DNA from 4 places in the Serratia sp. ID 25-353 genome. Region 1 is predicted to be linked to each of the others. Evidence: predicted binding sites of a transcription regulator. Region 1 holds the regulator's gene; each other region holds the start of a gene.
What was found. The regulator PurR, encoded in region 1, represses purine synthesis genes. The targets are predictions, from matches to a motif close to CANGCAAACGTTTGCNTG.
Positions count from the first base shown of each region.

Region 1 (4,211 bases):
GTCGACGCAGTGGCGCGTACCGGCAGTTTCAGCGCGGCGGCGCAGGAGCTGCACCGGGTGCCGTCGGCGGTGAGCTATACCGTACGGCAGCTGGAGCAATGGCTGGCGGTGCCGCTGTTTGAGCGGCGTCACCGCGACGTGGAGTTGACGCCGGCCGGCGCGTTGTTTATCAAGGATGCGCGAGTTGTTATCAAAAAAATGCTCGACACTCGCCGCCACTGTCAGCAGGTGGCTAACGGGTGGCGCGGCCAGCTGAATATCGCGGTCGACATCATCGTCAAACCGCAGCGCAGCCGCCAACTGGTGCTGGATTTCTACCGTCATTTCCCCGACGTCGAATTGATGCTGCAACCCGAGGTGTTCAACGGCGTGTGGGATGCCTTGGTGGACGGCAGAGCGGACATGGCGATCGGCGCCACCCGTGCGGTGCCGGTCGGCGGCGGCTTCGCCTTTCGCGACATGGGTTATATGAACTGGCTGTGCGTGGCCAGCCCGCAACATCCGCTGGCGCAGTTGACGGGGCCGCTGAATGACGATCAGCTGCGGCCATACCCTTCGCTTTGCCTGGAGGACACCTCGCGCAATCTGCCCAAGCGCGTCACCTGGACGCTGGATAACCAGCGACGGCTGGTGGTGCCGGACTGGACTTCGGCGCTCGACTGTTTGTGCGCCGGGCTGTGCGTCGGCATGATGCCGGCACATCGGGCGCTGCCGCGGGTGCAGCGCGGTGAGCTGACGGCGTTGCAGTTGCAGCAGCCGTTTCCCGCCAGCCCTTGCTGCCTGACCTGGCAGCAGGATAAACCGTCACCGGCGATGAGCTGGCTGCTGGCGTATCTTGGCGATGGGGAAACGCTGAATCAGGAATGGCTGAGCGAGGTGGAACCGGAAGCCGCGCAGGCTTCCGGCGCGAGGGATTAGCGGCGGTAGTCGATGAACGGGCCGTCGGCGACCGAGCGGCGTTCGATCAGCTTCGGATGCACTTCGATCACCTGCGACTCTTCGCGCTTGCTGATAATGCGATCCAGCAGCATGGTGAAGGCCATTTCGCCCAGGCGTTCTTTAGGCTGGTGAATGGTGGTCAGCGCCGGGGTGAAGTAGCGGGCGTTGCGCACGTTGTCATAGCCGATCACGGAAATATCCTGTGGCACCCGCAGCCCCAGCTCGTCGGCCGCGCAGATGGCGCCCATCGCCATGATGTCGCCGCCGCAGAATACCGCGGTCGGCCGCTGTTTTTGCGACAGGATTTGGTGCATCGCCTTGTAGCCGGACTCCGGCTCGAAGTCACCCTGGACGATCCACTCTTCGCGAATGTCGATATGCGCTTCCTGCAGCGCCTTCATAAAGCCCTGATGACGGCCGCCGCCGGTGTTGCGCGACAGCTGGCCCGGAATGGCGCCGATATCGCGGTGGCCGCGCTCGATCAGATAACGGCCGGCCAGATAGCCGCCTTCGAACGCGTTATCGATGATGGTATCGGTGAAGTCGCCGCGCGCGGCGCCCCAGTCCATCACCACCATCGGGATATTACGGTAGTCTTCCAGCATGCCCAGCAGCTGATCGGGGTACTCGGAGCACATGACCAGCAGGCCGTCGACGCGCTTTTGCGCCAGCATCGCCAGGTAGGCGCGCTGCTTGTCCAGATTGTTGTGCGAGTTGCACAGGATCAGGGTGTAGCCCTTGCTGTAGCAGCTGTTTTCCACCGCCTCGATCACTTCGGCAAAGTAGGGCGCTTCGCTCGAGGTGGCCAGCAGGCCGATCGACTTGGTGTGATTGACTTTCAGGCTGCGCGCCACGGCGCTCGGCGAGTAGTGCAGCTCTTTGATGGCGGCCCACACGGCCGCTTTGGTCTCTTCGGCGACGAAACGAGTCTTATTGATGACGTGCGAAACGGTGGTGGTGGAAACGCCCGCGCGTTTGGCCACATCTTTAATCGTTGCCATGTAAGGAATGACTCCTGAACTCACATGTTTACAGCATGTAAGTGTGATGTTAATCGTTTGCCTACGTAGATCCTTCTCCAGAGAAGCGAAAACTGAGTTTTTAGTGTGTTGAAGTCTTCAGCGCTTAGTCAGGAGGGGCATGGATGCCGGTACGCAGTTGTGAACTGCGAATTTTGTCGCATATTGAACAAAAGTGGAAGAGGTAATCGAGATTATAAACCGGGAAATGATAACAAGATTTTATCGGCGAACTGTGGGAAAATGATTTGACGTACTAATTGTGCGCCTTTTATCCTTAGGAAAGCCCATTTTAAAGGAGTTGTCATGGATACCGAATTGAAGATGTCGCTGTTTACCACCGTCTGCGCGTTGGCGGTCATTATCGCTTTCAGCTTCGTTGCCGCGTTGAACTGATTTACCCCCGGTTATAAAAAAGGCGCAGCCTGGCTGCGCCTCATCACCTCAGAACCTGCGCTTACGCCAGGTTTTCCGCGGCGAAGGTCCAGTTGACCAACGCCCAGAAGTTTTCCAGGTATTTTGGACGCGCATTGCGGTAATCGATGTAATACGCGTGTTCCCACACGTCAACGGTCAGCAGCGGTTTGTCTTCACCGGTCAGCGGGGTGGCCGCGTTGGAGGTGTTGACGATCGCCAGCGCGCCGTCCGGTTTTTTCACCAGCCAGGTCCAGCCGGCGCCGAAGTTTTTCACTGCGGCATCGGTGAACTGCTCTTTGAACGCAGCGAAGGAGCCGAAGGATTTGACGATCGCCGCCGCCAGTTCGCCCTGCGGTTCACCGCCGCCCTGTGGCGACAGGCAGTGCCAGTAGAAGGTGTGGTTCCACACCTGCGCGGCGTTGTTGAAGACGCCGCCGTCAGAGGTCTTGATGATCTCTTCGAGCGATTTGCCCTCGAATTCGCTGCCTTTCACCAGGTTGTTCAGGTTAACCACGTAGGTGTTGTGGTGTTTGCCGTAGTGGTATTCCAGGGTCTCGGCGGAGATGTGCGGCTCGAGCGCGTTTTTCTCATACGGTAATGCAGGTAATTCAAACGACATTGCTTCCTCCTTTACAGCGCCATTCGCTTCCCGCCGGGGCGAGAGTCATATGGGCCGTTTTTTATTGTGGTCTTTCAATCTTAACAATTTTCATCATAAAAAACAGGAAGAAAAGCGAGAAATGCGCGTGGGGTGGTGCGATGGGCGAGAGCTTGAACAGGCGGTTGCGACCCAGGCCGCAACCGCGCAGAGCAGGGCATTAACGAATGGTTTTCGGCGTCACTACGCGGCGTGCGCCGATGTAGTGGTTCTGCCAATAGTCATTGTCGAGCTGGCTGATGCGGATCTCTTCGCCGGTGCGCGGCGACTGGATGAATTTGCCGTTGCCCAGGTAGACGCCAACATGGTCCGCCACGCCGCGGTTGTTGATGCGGAAGAACACCAGATCGCCGCTTTCCAGTTCGCTTTTCTTGATCGGCGCCGCGTCGCGCAGGTGATACATTTCGTTGGCGGTGCGCGGCATTTTGATTTTCACCACGTCTTTATAGGCGTAATAGATAAGGCCGCTGCAGTCGAAACCGGTGCGCGGCGAACTGCCGCCCCAGCGATAAGGCTTGCCCATCTGATCCATCAGCTTGGCCATCGCGGTCTGCTTGGCATGCTGGTAGCGTTTTTTGTGCGCCGGGCTGAGTTTTAACGGCTTTTCATCACGCGCCAGTTTGGCGGTGGCCATACCGGCTTCGCGATGGCGACCATAGCCTTTTTTATAGCCCTTTTTCGGCGGGGTGACTTTAATCTTGGCGGTTTTCTGTGCTTTGGCCTTGGGTTTGGCGCTGACGATCTTTTTCGCGCTTTTCTCGCTTTTCGCCTTGGCGGTCTTGGTTTTTTTCGCAGGGGCCGTCACTTTGGCTTTTTTAGCGGCTTTGTCCGCTTTCTTTTTTCTGCGGTCATCGGGCCGCGCTTCATTAGCATGGCTTTTACGCTGCTCGGCGGCAACACGCGCCTGTGGCGCAGCGTGCGCCAAATTGAAGAAGAGCTGCGTAAACAGCAGCGCAAAGAGCGTAAGAATTAAACGCATGTCGACGTCACCAACCTTGGCCCCGAAGCGGATATCGAAAGAGTTACAGTATTCCCGAATTTCGCCATATAAAACAGCGAAGAACTCATAAATAATAATCCATATTGTGAGAAAACGTTAATGACATTTTTTTTGGTTCAAAATCAGTCCGTTGGTGTATAAAAAAGCACCGCTGGGTGGCTGTGGATATAATTAATCC
Region 1 is NZ_CM139236.1:1,957,722-1,961,932, reverse strand. Features, by position in the region: gene punR (DNA-binding transcriptional activator PunR) at 1-918, shown strand, start outside; gene purR (HTH-type transcriptional repressor PurR) at 915-1,940, opposite strand; gene cydH (cytochrome bd-I oxidase subunit CydH) at 2,265-2,354, shown strand; gene sodB (superoxide dismutase [Fe]) at 2,416-2,994, opposite strand; gene ACYF6X_RS09320 (C40 family peptidase) at 3,194-4,012, opposite strand.

Region 2 (4,211 bases), 2.0 Mb from region 1:
GCCGAGCAGGAATACGCTTTCGCCGCTCAGCGCCGCCAGCAGGCACAGGCGGATCGCTTCTTGCCGCTCATAAAGACCGCTCTCCAGCGCGCTGCTGAGGCGGGAAATTCGTTCTGCCAGAAGGGAGGATGGCGTCATATAATTGTCGCATTGTCCGAGAGTTAGCCAATCTTGGTCGATAATCCGATGATAAACCACCATTATTTTTAGTGGTATAGCTTATTGATTAGTAATATTTTTCTAAGTTGTGCCGGATATCCGGTTCACATTTTGTTTATTTTTCGGCTCTGATATAAGGGTAGGCAAGCCGCATAAATGGTGCATACTGTGCGGCTTTCTGGTGGGCGTGACGGATCTTTGAGCCCGTATTTTGCCTGATGCGGATGCATCGCTAACGGATGTTCTGATAAAGAAACGAATTATGAGCGCAGAGCATAAGCAGTCCTTATCGGCGGTAACCCTGGCGGCCATCGGCGTGGTCTACGGTGATATCGGCACCAGCCCTCTCTATACGCTGAGAGAGTGTTTCTCCGGCCATTACGGCTTCGATGTTCGTCCAGACGTGGTTTTCGGCTTCCTGTCGCTGATTTTCTGGATGCTGATCGTGATCGTTTCCCTCAAATATCTCACCTACGTGATGCGCGCGGACAACGCCGGCGAGGGCGGCATTCTGACGCTGATGTCGCTGGCCGGGCGCAACACCTCGGCGCGCACCACCGCGGTGCTGGTGATACTGGGCCTGATCGGCGGTAGCTTCTTCTATGGCGAGGTGGTAATCACCCCGGCGATCTCGGTGATGTCGGCAATAGAGGGGTTGGAAATCGCCGCGCCTGCGCTCGACGCCTATATCGTGCCGCTCTCCATTCTGGTGCTGACGCTGCTGTTTGTTATCCAAAAGCACGGTACCGGCAGCGTCGGTAAGCTGTTCGCCCCGGTAATGCTGCTGTGGTTCATCGTGTTGGCCGTGCTGGGTGCGCGCAGCATCATTTCGAACCCGGAAGTGCTGCAGGCGCTGAACCCCAAATGGGCGCTCAACTTCTTCATGGAATATAAGAAGGTGTCGTTCTTCGCGCTGGGGGCAGTGGTGCTGTCGATCACCGGCGTCGAGGCGCTGTATGCCGATATGGGGCACTTCGGCAAGTTCCCGATTCGCCTGGCCTGGTTCACCGTGGTGTTGCCATCGCTGGTACTTAACTACTTCGGCCAAGGCGCGCTGCTGCTGAAAAACCCTGAGGCGATCAAAAACCCGTTCTTCCTGCTGGCGCCCGACTGGGCGCTGATCCCGCTGCTGATTCTGGCGACCCTGGCGACGGTCATCGCTTCGCAGGCGGTGATTTCCGGCGTCTTCTCGCTGACCCGCCAGGCGGTGCGCCTGGGTTATTTGTCGCCGATGCGCATCATTCACACCTCGGAAATGGAATCCGGCCAGATCTATATTCCGGTGATCAACTGGACGCTGTATATCTCGGTGGTGCTGGTGATTATCGGCTTCGAACACTCCAGTAATCTGGCGGCGGCGTACGGCATCGCCGTCACCGGCACCATGGTGCTGACCAGCATTCTGGTCACCTCGGTGGCGATCAACAACTGGCACTGGAATCGCTTCCTGGCGATCGGCATCGTGGCCATCTTGCTGATCATCGACGTGCCGATGTTCTCCGCCAACGCCCTGAAGCTGTTCTCCGGCGGCTGGTTGCCGCTGACGTTGGCGCTGGTGATGTTCATCATTATGACCACCTGGAAGAGCGAGCGCTTCCGCCTGCTGCGCCGCCTGCATGAACACGGCAACTCGTTGGAGGCGATGATCGCCTCGCTGGAGAAATCGCCGCCGGTGCGAGTGCCGGGTACCGCGGTGTTCCTGTCGCGCGCCACCAACGTCATTCCTTTTGCGCTGCTGCACAACCTGAAGCACAACAAGGTGCTGCATGAACGCGTGGTGCTGCTGACGCTGCGCACCGAGGATGCGCCTTACGTGCACAACGTGCGCCGGGTGACCATCGAACAGCTGTCGCCGACCTTCTGGCGGGTGGTGGCCAGCTACGGCTGGCGCGAAACGCCGAACGTCGAGGAAGTGTTCCACCGCTGCGGGCTGGAAGGGTTGCCGTGCCGCATGTCGGAGACCTCTTTCTTCATGTCCCATGAATCGCTGATCCTCACCAAGCGGCCGTGGTACCTCTACCTGCGCGGTAAACTGTTCGTCGCCCTGAGCCGCAATGCGCTGCGCGCGCCGGATCAGTTTGAGATCCCGCCGAACCGGGTCATCGAGCTCGGCACGCAGGTCGAGATCTAACCCACCGAATAAGGGGCTCAGCATGGCTGAGCCCCTTTTGTTTGTGCATTGCCCGTGCGTGAACGAAACGTTTCGATAGCGATCACACTTCTGCATTGTCCCGGTTGCCTTCCCCTGCCGTTTTTTTAAACTCCCTCAAAGAGCGAAACGTTTCGCTGGTGGAGTGAGAAGATGAAAAAAGGCGTATTACTGAATTCCGACGTGTCTGCCGTGATTGCCCGGCTGGGGCATACCGACCAGCTCACCCTGTGCGATGCGGGCCTGCCGATACCGACGGCGACGCAGCGCATCGATCTGGCGCTGACGCAGGGCGTGCCGACCTTCATGCAGGTGTTCGCGGCGGTCACGCAAGAGATGCAGGTAGAAAGCGCCATCCTGGCAGAAGAGATCGTGAAACAGAATCCGTCGCTCCACGAGGCACTGTTGGCTGAGCTGACCGCTCTGGGCCAACGCCAGGGTAACACCATCAGCGTGCGCTATATCAGCCATCAGGCGTTTAAAGCGCAAACCGAGTACAGCCGGGCGGTAATCCGCAGTGGGGAGTGTTCGCCTTATGCGAACGTGATCCTGTGCGCCGGCGTAACTTTCTGAGGCGCGTATGCAACCTTTACTGCAACTGAAAGGGATTGATAAAGCCTTTCCCGGCGTGAAGGCGCTTTCCGGCGCCGCCCTCAGTGTCTATCCCGGCAAGGTGATGGCGCTGGTGGGGGAAAACGGCGCCGGGAAGTCCACCATGATGAAAGTGCTGACCGGCATCTACCAGAAAGATGCCGGCAGCCAGTATTTTCTCGGTAACGAGGTGGTGTTCAACGGGCCTAAGGATTCGCAGGAAGCGGGCATCGGCATTATTCATCAGGAGCTGAACCTGATCCCGCAGTTGACGATTGCGGAAAACATCTTCCTCGGCCGCGAGTTCGTCAACCGTTTCGGCCGCATTGACTGGAAGCGCATGTATGCCGAGGCCGATCGCTTGTTGGCGCGTCTCAATCTGCGCTACAGCAGCCACCGGCTGGTGGGCGAGCTGTCGATTGGCGATCAGCAGATGGTGGAGATCGCCAAGGTACTGAGCTTCGAATCGAAAGTGATCATCATGGACGAACCGACCGATGCGCTGACCGACACCGAAACCGCCTCGCTGTTTAAGGTGATCAACGAGCTGAAGGCCGAAGGGCGCGGCATCGTTTATATCTCGCACCGCCTGAAAGAGATTTTTGAAATCTGCGACGACGTGACCGTGTTCCGCGACGGGCAGTTTATCGCCGAGCGGCCGGTGAGCGAGCTGCAGGAAGATTCGCTGATTGAGATGATGGTTGGCCGCAAGCTGGAGGAGCAGTACCCGCGCCTTGATTTGCCGCGCGGGGAAAAACGGCTGGAAGTCAGCCACCTTTCCGGTCCCGGCGTTGAAGACGTCAGCTTTACGCTGTACCGCGGCGAGATCCTCGGCGTGGCCGGGCTGATGGGCGCCGGGCGTACTGAATTGATGAAGATCCTGTACGGCGCCGCCCCGCGCAAGGCTGGCGCCGTCAACCTGGACGGCCGCGAGGTGGTCACCCATTCGCCGCAGGACGGGTTGGCGAACGGCATCGTCTATATCTCGGAAGACCGCAAGCGCGACGGCCTGGTGTTGGGCATGTCGGTGAAGGAAAACATGTCGCTGACTGCGCTGCGCTACTTCAGCCGCGCCGACGGCAGCCTGAAACAGGCTGACGAGCGGCAGGCGGTGGGGGATTTCATCCGGCTGTTCAATATCAAAACGCCCTCGATGGAGCAGCCGATCGGCCTGCTTTCCGGCGGCAACCAGCAAAAAGTGGCGATCGCCCGCGGTCTGATGACCCGGCCGAAGGTGCTGATCCTCGATGAGCCGACGCGCGGCGTCGACGTCGGCGCCAAAAAAGAGATCTATCAGTTAATCAACCAGTTC
Region 2 is NZ_CM139236.1:5,057,713-5,061,923, reverse strand. Features, by position in the region: gene ravA (ATPase RavA) at 1-138, opposite strand, end outside; gene kup (low affinity potassium transporter Kup) at 422-2,290, shown strand; gene rbsD (D-ribose pyranase) at 2,462-2,881, shown strand; gene rbsA (ribose ABC transporter ATP-binding protein RbsA) at 2,889-4,211, shown strand, end outside.
Region 2: the regulator PurR is predicted to act here: its motif matches at 2,431-2,448, upstream of rbsD (D-ribose pyranase).

Region 3 (4,211 bases), 1.6 Mb from region 1:
TATACCAGATGCGGTCAGAGCCGGCGTCTTTCAGCTCGCGGCGGATCTTGGTCAGCGCTTCCGGATCGTCCAGGCTCACTTTCGGATCGAAGCCGGTGGCGCCCACTTCCAGACCGCGCAGCGCTTTTTGCAGCGACTCCTGCTGGGTGCGGCCGATGGCCATCACTTCGCCGACCGACTTCATCTGGGTGGTCAGGCGGTCGTTGGCGCCGGCGAACTTCTCGAAGTTGAAGCGCGGGATCTTGGTCACGACGTAGTCGATGGACGGTTCGAACGATGCCGGGGTGCGGCCGCCGGTGATGTCGTTCATCAGCTCATCGAGGGTGTAGCCCACCGCCAGCTTGGCGGCGATCTTGGCGATAGGGAAGCCGGTGGCTTTCGACGCCAGCGCCGAAGAGCGCGACACGCGCGGGTTCATTTCGATAACGATCAGGCGGCCGGTTTTCGGGTTGACCGAGAACTGCACGTTGGAGCCGCCGGTTTCGACGCCGATCTCACGCAGCACCGCCATCGAGGCGTTGCGCATGATTTGGTATTCCTTGTCGGTCAGGGTCTGGGCCGGTGCGACGGTGATCGAGTCGCCGGTGTGGATGCCCATGGCGTCGAAGTTTTCGATGGAGCAGACGATGATGCAGTTGTCGTTCTTATCGCGCACTACCTCCATCTCGTACTCTTTCCAACCGATCAGCGATTCGTCGATCAGCAGTTCTTTGGTCGGTGACAGGTCGAGGCCACGTTCGCAGATCTCTTCGAACTCTTCGCGGTTGTAGGCGATGCCGCCGCCGGTGCCGCCCATGGTAAAGGAAGGGCGGATGATGCACGGGAAGCCGACGTCAGCGGCTACCGCCAGCGCTTCTTCCATGGTATGCGCGATGCCGGAACGCGCGGTGTCCAGACCGATTTTCTTCATCGCCACGTCGAAACGGCGACGGTCTTCGGCCTTGTCGATCGCATCGGCGGTCGCGCCGATCATGGTAACGCCGAACTCGGCCAGTACGCCCTGACGTTCCAGCTCCAGCGCGCAGTTCAGCGCCGTCTGGCCGCCCATGGTCGGCAGCACCGCATCCGGGCGCTCTTTTTCGATGATCTTGCGCACCACTTCCCAGTGGATCGGCTCGATATAGGTCGCATCAGCCATTTCCGGGTCGGTCATGATGGTCGCCGGGTTGGAGTTGACCAGAATGACGCGGTAACCCTCTTCGCGCAGCGCTTTACACGCCTGGGCACCCGAGTAGTCGAACTCACACGCCTGGCCGATAACGATCGGGCCAGCGCCGAGGATCAGGATGCTTTTTATGTCTGTACGTTTTGGCATTTTTTACTGCTCCTGATTATTTGGCGTTAGAACGGTAAGTCTCAATCAGTTCGATGAAGTGATCGAACAGCGGCGCGGCATCGTGCGGGCCTGGGCTGGCTTCCGGGTGACCCTGGAAGCTGAACGCTGCTTTGTCGGTGCGGTGAATGCCCTGCACCGTGTGGTCGAACAGCGATTTGTGCGTGACGCGCAGGTTCGCCGGCAGGTTGTTTTCATCGACGGCGAAGCCGTGGTTCTGCGCGGTGATCATCACGGTGTTGTTGTCCAGATCCTTCACCGGGTGGTTGCCGCCGTGGTGGCCGAGTTTCATCTTCATGGTTTTCGCCCCGCTGGCCAGCGCCAGCAGCTGGTGGCCCAGGCAGATGCCGAACACCGGAATGTCGGTTTCCAGGAACTGTTTGATGGCGGCGATGGCGTAGTCGCACGGCTCCGGGTCGCCCGGGCCGTTGGACAGGAAGATGCCGTCCGGATTCATTTTCAGCACCTCGTCGGCCGGGGTCTGCGCCGGCACCACGGTCAGGCGGCAGCCGCGATCCACCAGCATGCGCAGGATGTTGCGCTTGGCGCCGTAGTCGTAAGCCACCACGTGGAACGGCAGTTCCGCGGCGGTTTTGGCTTCAGGCAGGTCACCTTCAAGCGTCCAGCTGCCTTGCTGCCAGCTGTAGGCCTCTTGGGTGGTGACCTCTTTCGCCAGATCCATACCCTTCAACCCCGGGAAACCTTGCGCCTTGGCCAGGGCCAGCGCGGCGTCCGGCGAGTCGGCGGCGATGATGCAGCCGTTCTGGGCGCCCTTCTCGCGCAGCAGGCGGGTTAATTTACGGGTATCGATATCGGCGATTGCCACGATGTTGTGACGCTTGAGGTAGTCGGACAGGCTTTCTTCGTTGCGGTAGTTGCTGGCGATCAGCGGGAGGTCACGAATGACGAGGCCTTGGGCGTGTACTGCGGAGGATTCTTCGTCGGAAGCATTGGTGCCGACATTGCCGATATGAGGATAAGTAAGAGTAACGATCTGGCGGGAATAGGAAGGATCAGTGAGGATTTCTTGATAACCGGTCATCGACGTATTGAAGACCACTTCCCCCACTGCCGTTCCCTCTGCCCCGATGGCCCGACCGTGGAATTGGGTTCCGTCTTCCAGAACCAATAGCGCTGACTTTATCAAAACATCCTCCGAGGAATAATCAATCACAATATTTGCATATTAATTCAGATATCGCGATCTAAATCAATGCAAAAACCGTCCGCGAGGCCAATTTTTGGCAAATTGGGCGCATTTTAATGATGAGTGCTCGGCTTGTCTACCCAAACTGCCGTTTTTTGTTTTATTTTTGCAGTTCTCGGCGCTCATGCGGCTTGAGCGGCGATAAAAACACAGAAAACCGGGGCTGGAAAACGGTTGCGGGAAAGAATGACGGGAAACGGTGCCAGAATGGGCTCAAAAAGACGCTAAAATGAGACTCAGCGGATAAAAACGGGACGATCAGCAAGATAAACACCAACAAATAACAATCAAAACAACAAAGTCTTACCAAAGCCTCATTTTTCATGTTAAAAAAAAGGACAATAAAATTATTGTCCGATTATCATAGAATTATGATCAATACAACCACATCACGATGGTATGCAAATCAATTATAATTGGTCAAGATTCAACACATCTCGCATATCAAACAGACCTTTATCCCGGTTATGCAACCAGCTAGCCGCGCGCACCGCGCCGCTGGCAAAAGTCATCCGGCTGGAGGCCTTATGGGTGATTTCCACCCGTTCACCGATGTCGGCGAACATCGCGGTGTGTTCGCCGACGATGTCGCCGGCGCGAATGGTGGCAAAGCCGATGCTTTTCGGATCGCGTTCGCCGGTATGGCCTTCGCGCGCATAGACCGCGCAGTTTTTCAGGTCGCGCCCCAACGCGCCGGCGATCGCTTCGCCCATGGCCAGCGCCGTGCCCGACGGCGCATCCACTTTGTGCCGGTGGTGCGCCTCGACGATTTCGATATCGCTATAGTCGCCCATTACCTGCGCGGCCTTCTCCAGCAATTTCAGCACCAGGTTGACGCCGACGCTGAAGTTGGCGGCGAACACGATGCCGATATGCTGCGCCGCATCGCGGATCGCCTGTTTGCCGGCGTCATCGAAGCCGGTTGTGCCAATCACCATCGCCTTGTGGTGCGCCACGCAAAAATCCAGGTAGCCCCGGGTGCTCTCCGGGCGGGTAAAGTCGATCAAAACATCGAACTCGCTCGCCACCTTCTCCAGACTGTCGCTCACTTTGATACCCAGCGCGCCAATGCCCGCCAGTTCGCCGGCGTCGACGCCGACCAGGCTGGAGCCAGGACGCGACAGCGCCGCCCCCAATAACACGCCTTCCGCCTGCTGCACCGCCTGGATCAACTGACGGCCCATCCGGCCGCCGGCGCCCGCAATCGCAATGCGGATTTGTGAATCACTCATGCTTGCTCTCTTCTTGATTTGACGCCTATCCCATTAGGCTATCGATTCAGGGTAACCGCCCCGCTTCAGCGTCGCCAGAGGATTCATTTCATAATTAGAAAATTATGATATTCCCCCGTTCTCATCAGCGGCGCTGTCGTGAGATTAACATTCAACCGATTTGGCGGCCTGCGACGATTGTACATAATCATGCAGTTTCCATGGCAAAAAAATGCATAAAAAAGGCGCCGAAAACGGCGCCTTAGGAAGGGAGAACGGCGAGGTCAGGCGGTAATGGCCGCCACTTCGTTGGCGATCGCCGTCAGCGCGTCGTGGCGGGCATAATCCTCACGCACCAGCGCCGCGCGTTGGCGATAGATCGGCTGTTGCAGAATGCGCATCGCCGCCGCCAGGATCTGTTCGGCGGTCGGTGTGCTGGTATGCAGACTGATGCCGCAGC
Region 3 is NZ_CM139236.1:3,526,411-3,530,621, forward strand. Features, by position in the region: gene carB (carbamoyl-phosphate synthase large subunit) at 1-1,315, opposite strand, end outside; gene carA (glutamine-hydrolyzing carbamoyl-phosphate synthase small subunit) at 1,332-2,480, opposite strand; gene dapB (4-hydroxy-tetrahydrodipicolinate reductase) at 2,951-3,772, opposite strand; gene ACYF6X_RS17065 (glycosyltransferase) at 4,036-4,211, opposite strand, start outside.
Region 3: the regulator PurR is predicted to act here: its motif matches at 2,704-2,721, upstream of carA (glutamine-hydrolyzing carbamoyl-phosphate synthase small subunit).

Region 4 (4,211 bases), 1.8 Mb from region 1:
CTGGAGCTGGTGGTGCTGGATTCGCAGTGCTGCGGCATCGCCGGCACCTACGGGTTTAAATCGGAGAACTACGCCACTTCGCAAGGTATCGGCGCGCCGCTGTTCCGGCAGATCGAAGAGAGCGGGGTGGATCTGGTGGTGACCGACTGCGAAACCTGCAAATGGCAGATAGAAATGTCCACCAGCAAGCGCTGCGAACATCCGATCACCTTGCTGGCGCAGGCGCTGACGTAAAAACGAAAGGGCCGGCAAGCCGGCCCTCTGTGGGATTACTGCTTCAGCTTCAGGGTGGAGATGATGCCTTCGGCTTCGGTCTGCGCCTGCTGCTGATTGTCCGCCGGCAGCGTCACCTGAATGGTCAGCATGTTGTTGTTCAGCGAACCGATCAGGACGGAGGAATAAGCTTTTTCACCGCCGCTGGTGATGATGCTGTCCAACTGACGCAGCGGCACGCCGTTGACGTCGAGCGCTTTGTTGGTGATCACCTGCAGGTTGGCGTCACGCGCGCGCTGGGTATTCTCCAGGCGCTTGGCCAGGGTCTCCAGGCTGTCGGCGGTCTTGTCGCCCAGGATGACGATCACCGCGCGCTGGCCGGTGCTGTCTGCGTAAACATGCATGTTGTTGGCCTGGTTGCCCAGCTTGCCGCTCTGATCCGCCATGCCAACCGGCAGGGTGAACGCCAGTTTACCGTCCAGCAGGCTGACCTGCTGCCCAGCCGGCGCGCTGGCCGCTGCGCCGTCTGGCGCTGCCTTGGTGTCTTTGGTGTTGCCGTCGCAGGCCGCGAGGCCAAGCGCCAGCAGGCTGATACCCATCAATTTCGCTACTTTACGCATCGGGCTTCCTTCTTCCTTTCCGGTAGGGATTCACTGTCGTATCGCAACCTATTCCAGGTTGAAATGCAAGGCAGATGTTGTCACAAGTTTTTTTCCAGTAATAGCCGATAATCAGCCACTTCGCCTATCTTTTCCAGCTGAACAATCTGATAGTGATGGGCGAGCAGCATCGTCAGCATGGCGCGGAACCGGTTACGGGTTTTGACCGTCAGTTGGCGATAGCCCTGCGCCCGCGCCCAGCGTTCCTGTTCGGCCAACAAGGCCTGCGCCACGCCGTGGCGACGGCATGTCGGCAGCACGCCACCCAGCCAGCTGTAAAACACCGTTTCCTGCCGTTGATAACCGAGTTTGAAACCGGCCGGCTGCCCGCCTATCTCGGCGATCAACAGGCTGGCGGGGGCGGCACCGATACGCCGCTGCAGATCGGCCAGGCTATGCAGGCCGCCGAATTCGGGGATGCGTTGGTAAAGGCGGTGGATTTCTTCGAGCGTGGCGGTGCGGACGATTGGGGTCATGAGCGGCCTCCAAAGGATAGGGCCGCCCAGAATAACACGACTCAGCTCGGCTGCAGGCTGCCGCTGCGCGCTGCGATGCGTTTGAGCAGCATGTTCAGCAACACGCCGTACATCGGCAGGAAGAACAGTAGGCAGATCATCACCTTGAAACTGTAATCCACCAGCGCGATCTCCACCCAGTTATTGGCCATGAAGGGATCGCTGCTCTTGTAGAAGGCGATGAAGAAGAACGCCAGCGTATCGCTGATGTTGCCGAAGAACATCGCCGCCGCCGGCGCCACCCACCAGGCGCTGCGCTGGCGCAGGCGGTTAAAGACGTGAACGTCGAGGATCTGGCCGAGTACGTAGGCCATAAAGCTGGCCACGGCAATGCGCGCCACGAACAGGTTAAAACTGCCCAGCGCCGCGAAGCCCTGCCATTCTCCCTGATAGGTGACGGTGGAGATCACGTAAGAGATGAACAGCGCCGGCACCATCACCGCCAGGATAATCCGCCGCGCCAGCGGCGCGCCGAAAATGCGCACGGTCAGATCGGTTGCGAGGAAGATAAACGGGAAGGTAAAGGCGCCCCAGGTGGTATGGAAGCCGAAAACGGTGATCGGCAGCTGCACCAGGTAGTTGCTGGAGGTAATGATGGCGATATGAAACAGCGAAAGCCAGACCAACGCCGTGAAGCGCTGCTGTGCGGTAAACGAATACATATTGTAGCCTTTTTAGCAGTGGGGTGAGGGAACCCAGTGTGTCTTGTCAAAACAGCAAAAAACGCTGCGCGGCGGCATGATACGCGTTTGCGCAACCAATGCAATGGTTAAATTTAACGCAAACGTTAACGCATCTTGCGCAGAAAAACTACCGGCGTAAACTAGGCGCTAATGAGATGCGGCGAGCGTTCGCCGATCGTTTTTGAACGAGAAAAATTGCATGACTGACTTATTTGCCCAGGCAGACCAGACGCTCGACGCGCTGGGCCTGCGTTGCCCGGAACCGGTAATGATGGTGCGTAAAACCGTGCGCCATATGGACAACGGCGAAACGCTGCTGATTATCGCCGACGATCCAGCCACCACCCGCGATATTCCGGGGTTCTGCCGCTTTATGGAGCATACGCTGGTGGCGCAGGAGACCGAGCAGGCGCCATACCGTTATCTGCTGCGTAAAGGTGTATAACGGCGACACGGTCGTGTTGATGAAGGAAAAGTCCCTTTCCCCGAAATGACAACGGGCGCGCTATGCCGCGCCCGTATTGCTTTCCGAACTTAGCTGCGCTTTTTCAACAGCCGCAGCGCGTTGGCGGTGACCAGCGCGGTGGCGCCGGAATCGGCCAGCACCGCCAGCCACAAACCGGTCAGCCCCAGCAGGCTGGTGATCAGGAAGACCCCCTTCAGCCCCAATGCGATGGTGATGTTCTGCCGGATATTGGCGTGGGTGGCGCGCGAGATGCGGATCATCTCCGCGACGCCTACCAGCCGGTTGTGGGTTAGGGCGGCGTCGGCGGTTTCCAATGCCACGTCGGTGCCGCTGCCCATGGCGATGCCGATGCTGGAGGCCTTCATCGCCGGGGCGTCGTTGATGCCGTCGCCGATCATCGCCGTCGGGCGCAGTTCGCTCAGTTCGGTGACCGCGCTGACCTTATCTTCCGGCAGCAGGCCGGCACGATAGTCGAGGCCCAGCTCGCCGGCGATCGCCGCGGCGGCGCGCGGGTTGTCGCCGGTCAGCATCACGCCGCGAATACCCAGCGCGTTCAGTTCGGCTATCGCCTGTTTGGCGTCGCCGCGCAGCGTATCGCGCAGCGCCAGCAAGCCGATGGGCGCGCCGTCTTCCAGCACCACCACCGCCGTTTTGCCGGCGTTTTCCAGCTTGTCTACCTGGCTCTGCCATTGAGCGTCGAGCTGGCCCGGTGCCAGCTTGCCCGGCGCGCTGATCAGCACGGTCTTGCCGTCCACGATCCCTTCCACGCCGACGCCGGCCAGCGCGCGGCGCGCCTGCGCCAGCGGCAGCTCAGTCCCGCTTTCGGCGGCGCGGTTGATGATCGCCTGCGCCAGCGGGTGATGTGAACCGGCTTCCACCGCGGCGGCAAGCTGCAGCAGCCGCTGTTCGGTGCGCGCGCCGATCGGCAGCACGTCGGTCACCGTCGGCTTGCCTTCGGTCAGGGTACCGGTTTTATCGAAGGCGATGGTTTGTATCTGGCCCAGCTGTTCCAGCGCCGCACCGCCTTTAATCAGCGCGCCGCGCCGCGTGGCGGCTGCCAGCCCGGATGTAATGGCCGCCGGAGTCGAGATCACCAATGCGCATGGGCAACCGATCAGCAGCAGCGTCAGGCCGCGATAGATCCAGGTATCCCACGGCTGCGAGAACAGCAGCGGCGGCAGCAGGATCACCGCGACGGCCAGCAGCATAATGGCCGGGGTGTAATAACGGCTGAACCGATCGAGGAAGCGTTCGATCGGCGCGCGGCGCTCTTCGGCCTCTTCAATCAGCTGCAAAATGCGGTCGATGGCGTTTTTGCCGGGCTCGGAGATCACCTTCATCTGCGCCGCCTGATCGACGGACAGGCTGCCGGCGGCCACTTTCTCACCCTGTTGGCGCTCGACCGGCACCGACTCGCCGGTCAGGGCGCTTTCGTCGAAGCTGGCGAACGGATTGAGCAGCTCGGCGTCGGCCGGCAGGCGCCCGCCGGGCGCGATTTCAATCACATCGCCCGGACGCAGGCTGGCGACCGGCACGCGTTTGCGCTCCGCACCTTGCAGCAGCAGCGCATCTTCCGGCACCAGCTCCATCAGCGCCGTCACCCCGCGCCGTGCGCGGTTGGCGGCGTAGGATTCCAGCAGCTCACCGACCATAAACAGCAGCAGCACCATCGCCG
Region 4 is NZ_CM139236.1:206,298-210,508, forward strand. Features, by position in the region: gene glpC (anaerobic glycerol-3-phosphate dehydrogenase subunit GlpC) at 1-234, shown strand, start outside; gene ACYF6X_RS00890 (DcrB family lipoprotein) at 270-833, opposite strand; gene ACYF6X_RS00895 (GNAT family N-acetyltransferase) at 914-1,348, opposite strand; gene ACYF6X_RS00900 (7-cyano-7-deazaguanine/7-aminomethyl-7-deazaguanine transporter) at 1,390-2,049, opposite strand; gene tusA (sulfurtransferase TusA) at 2,270-2,515, shown strand; gene ACYF6X_RS00910 (zinc/cadmium/mercury/lead-transporting ATPase) at 2,605-4,211, opposite strand, start outside.
Region 4: the regulator PurR is predicted to act here: its motif matches at 2,165-2,182, upstream of tusA (sulfurtransferase TusA).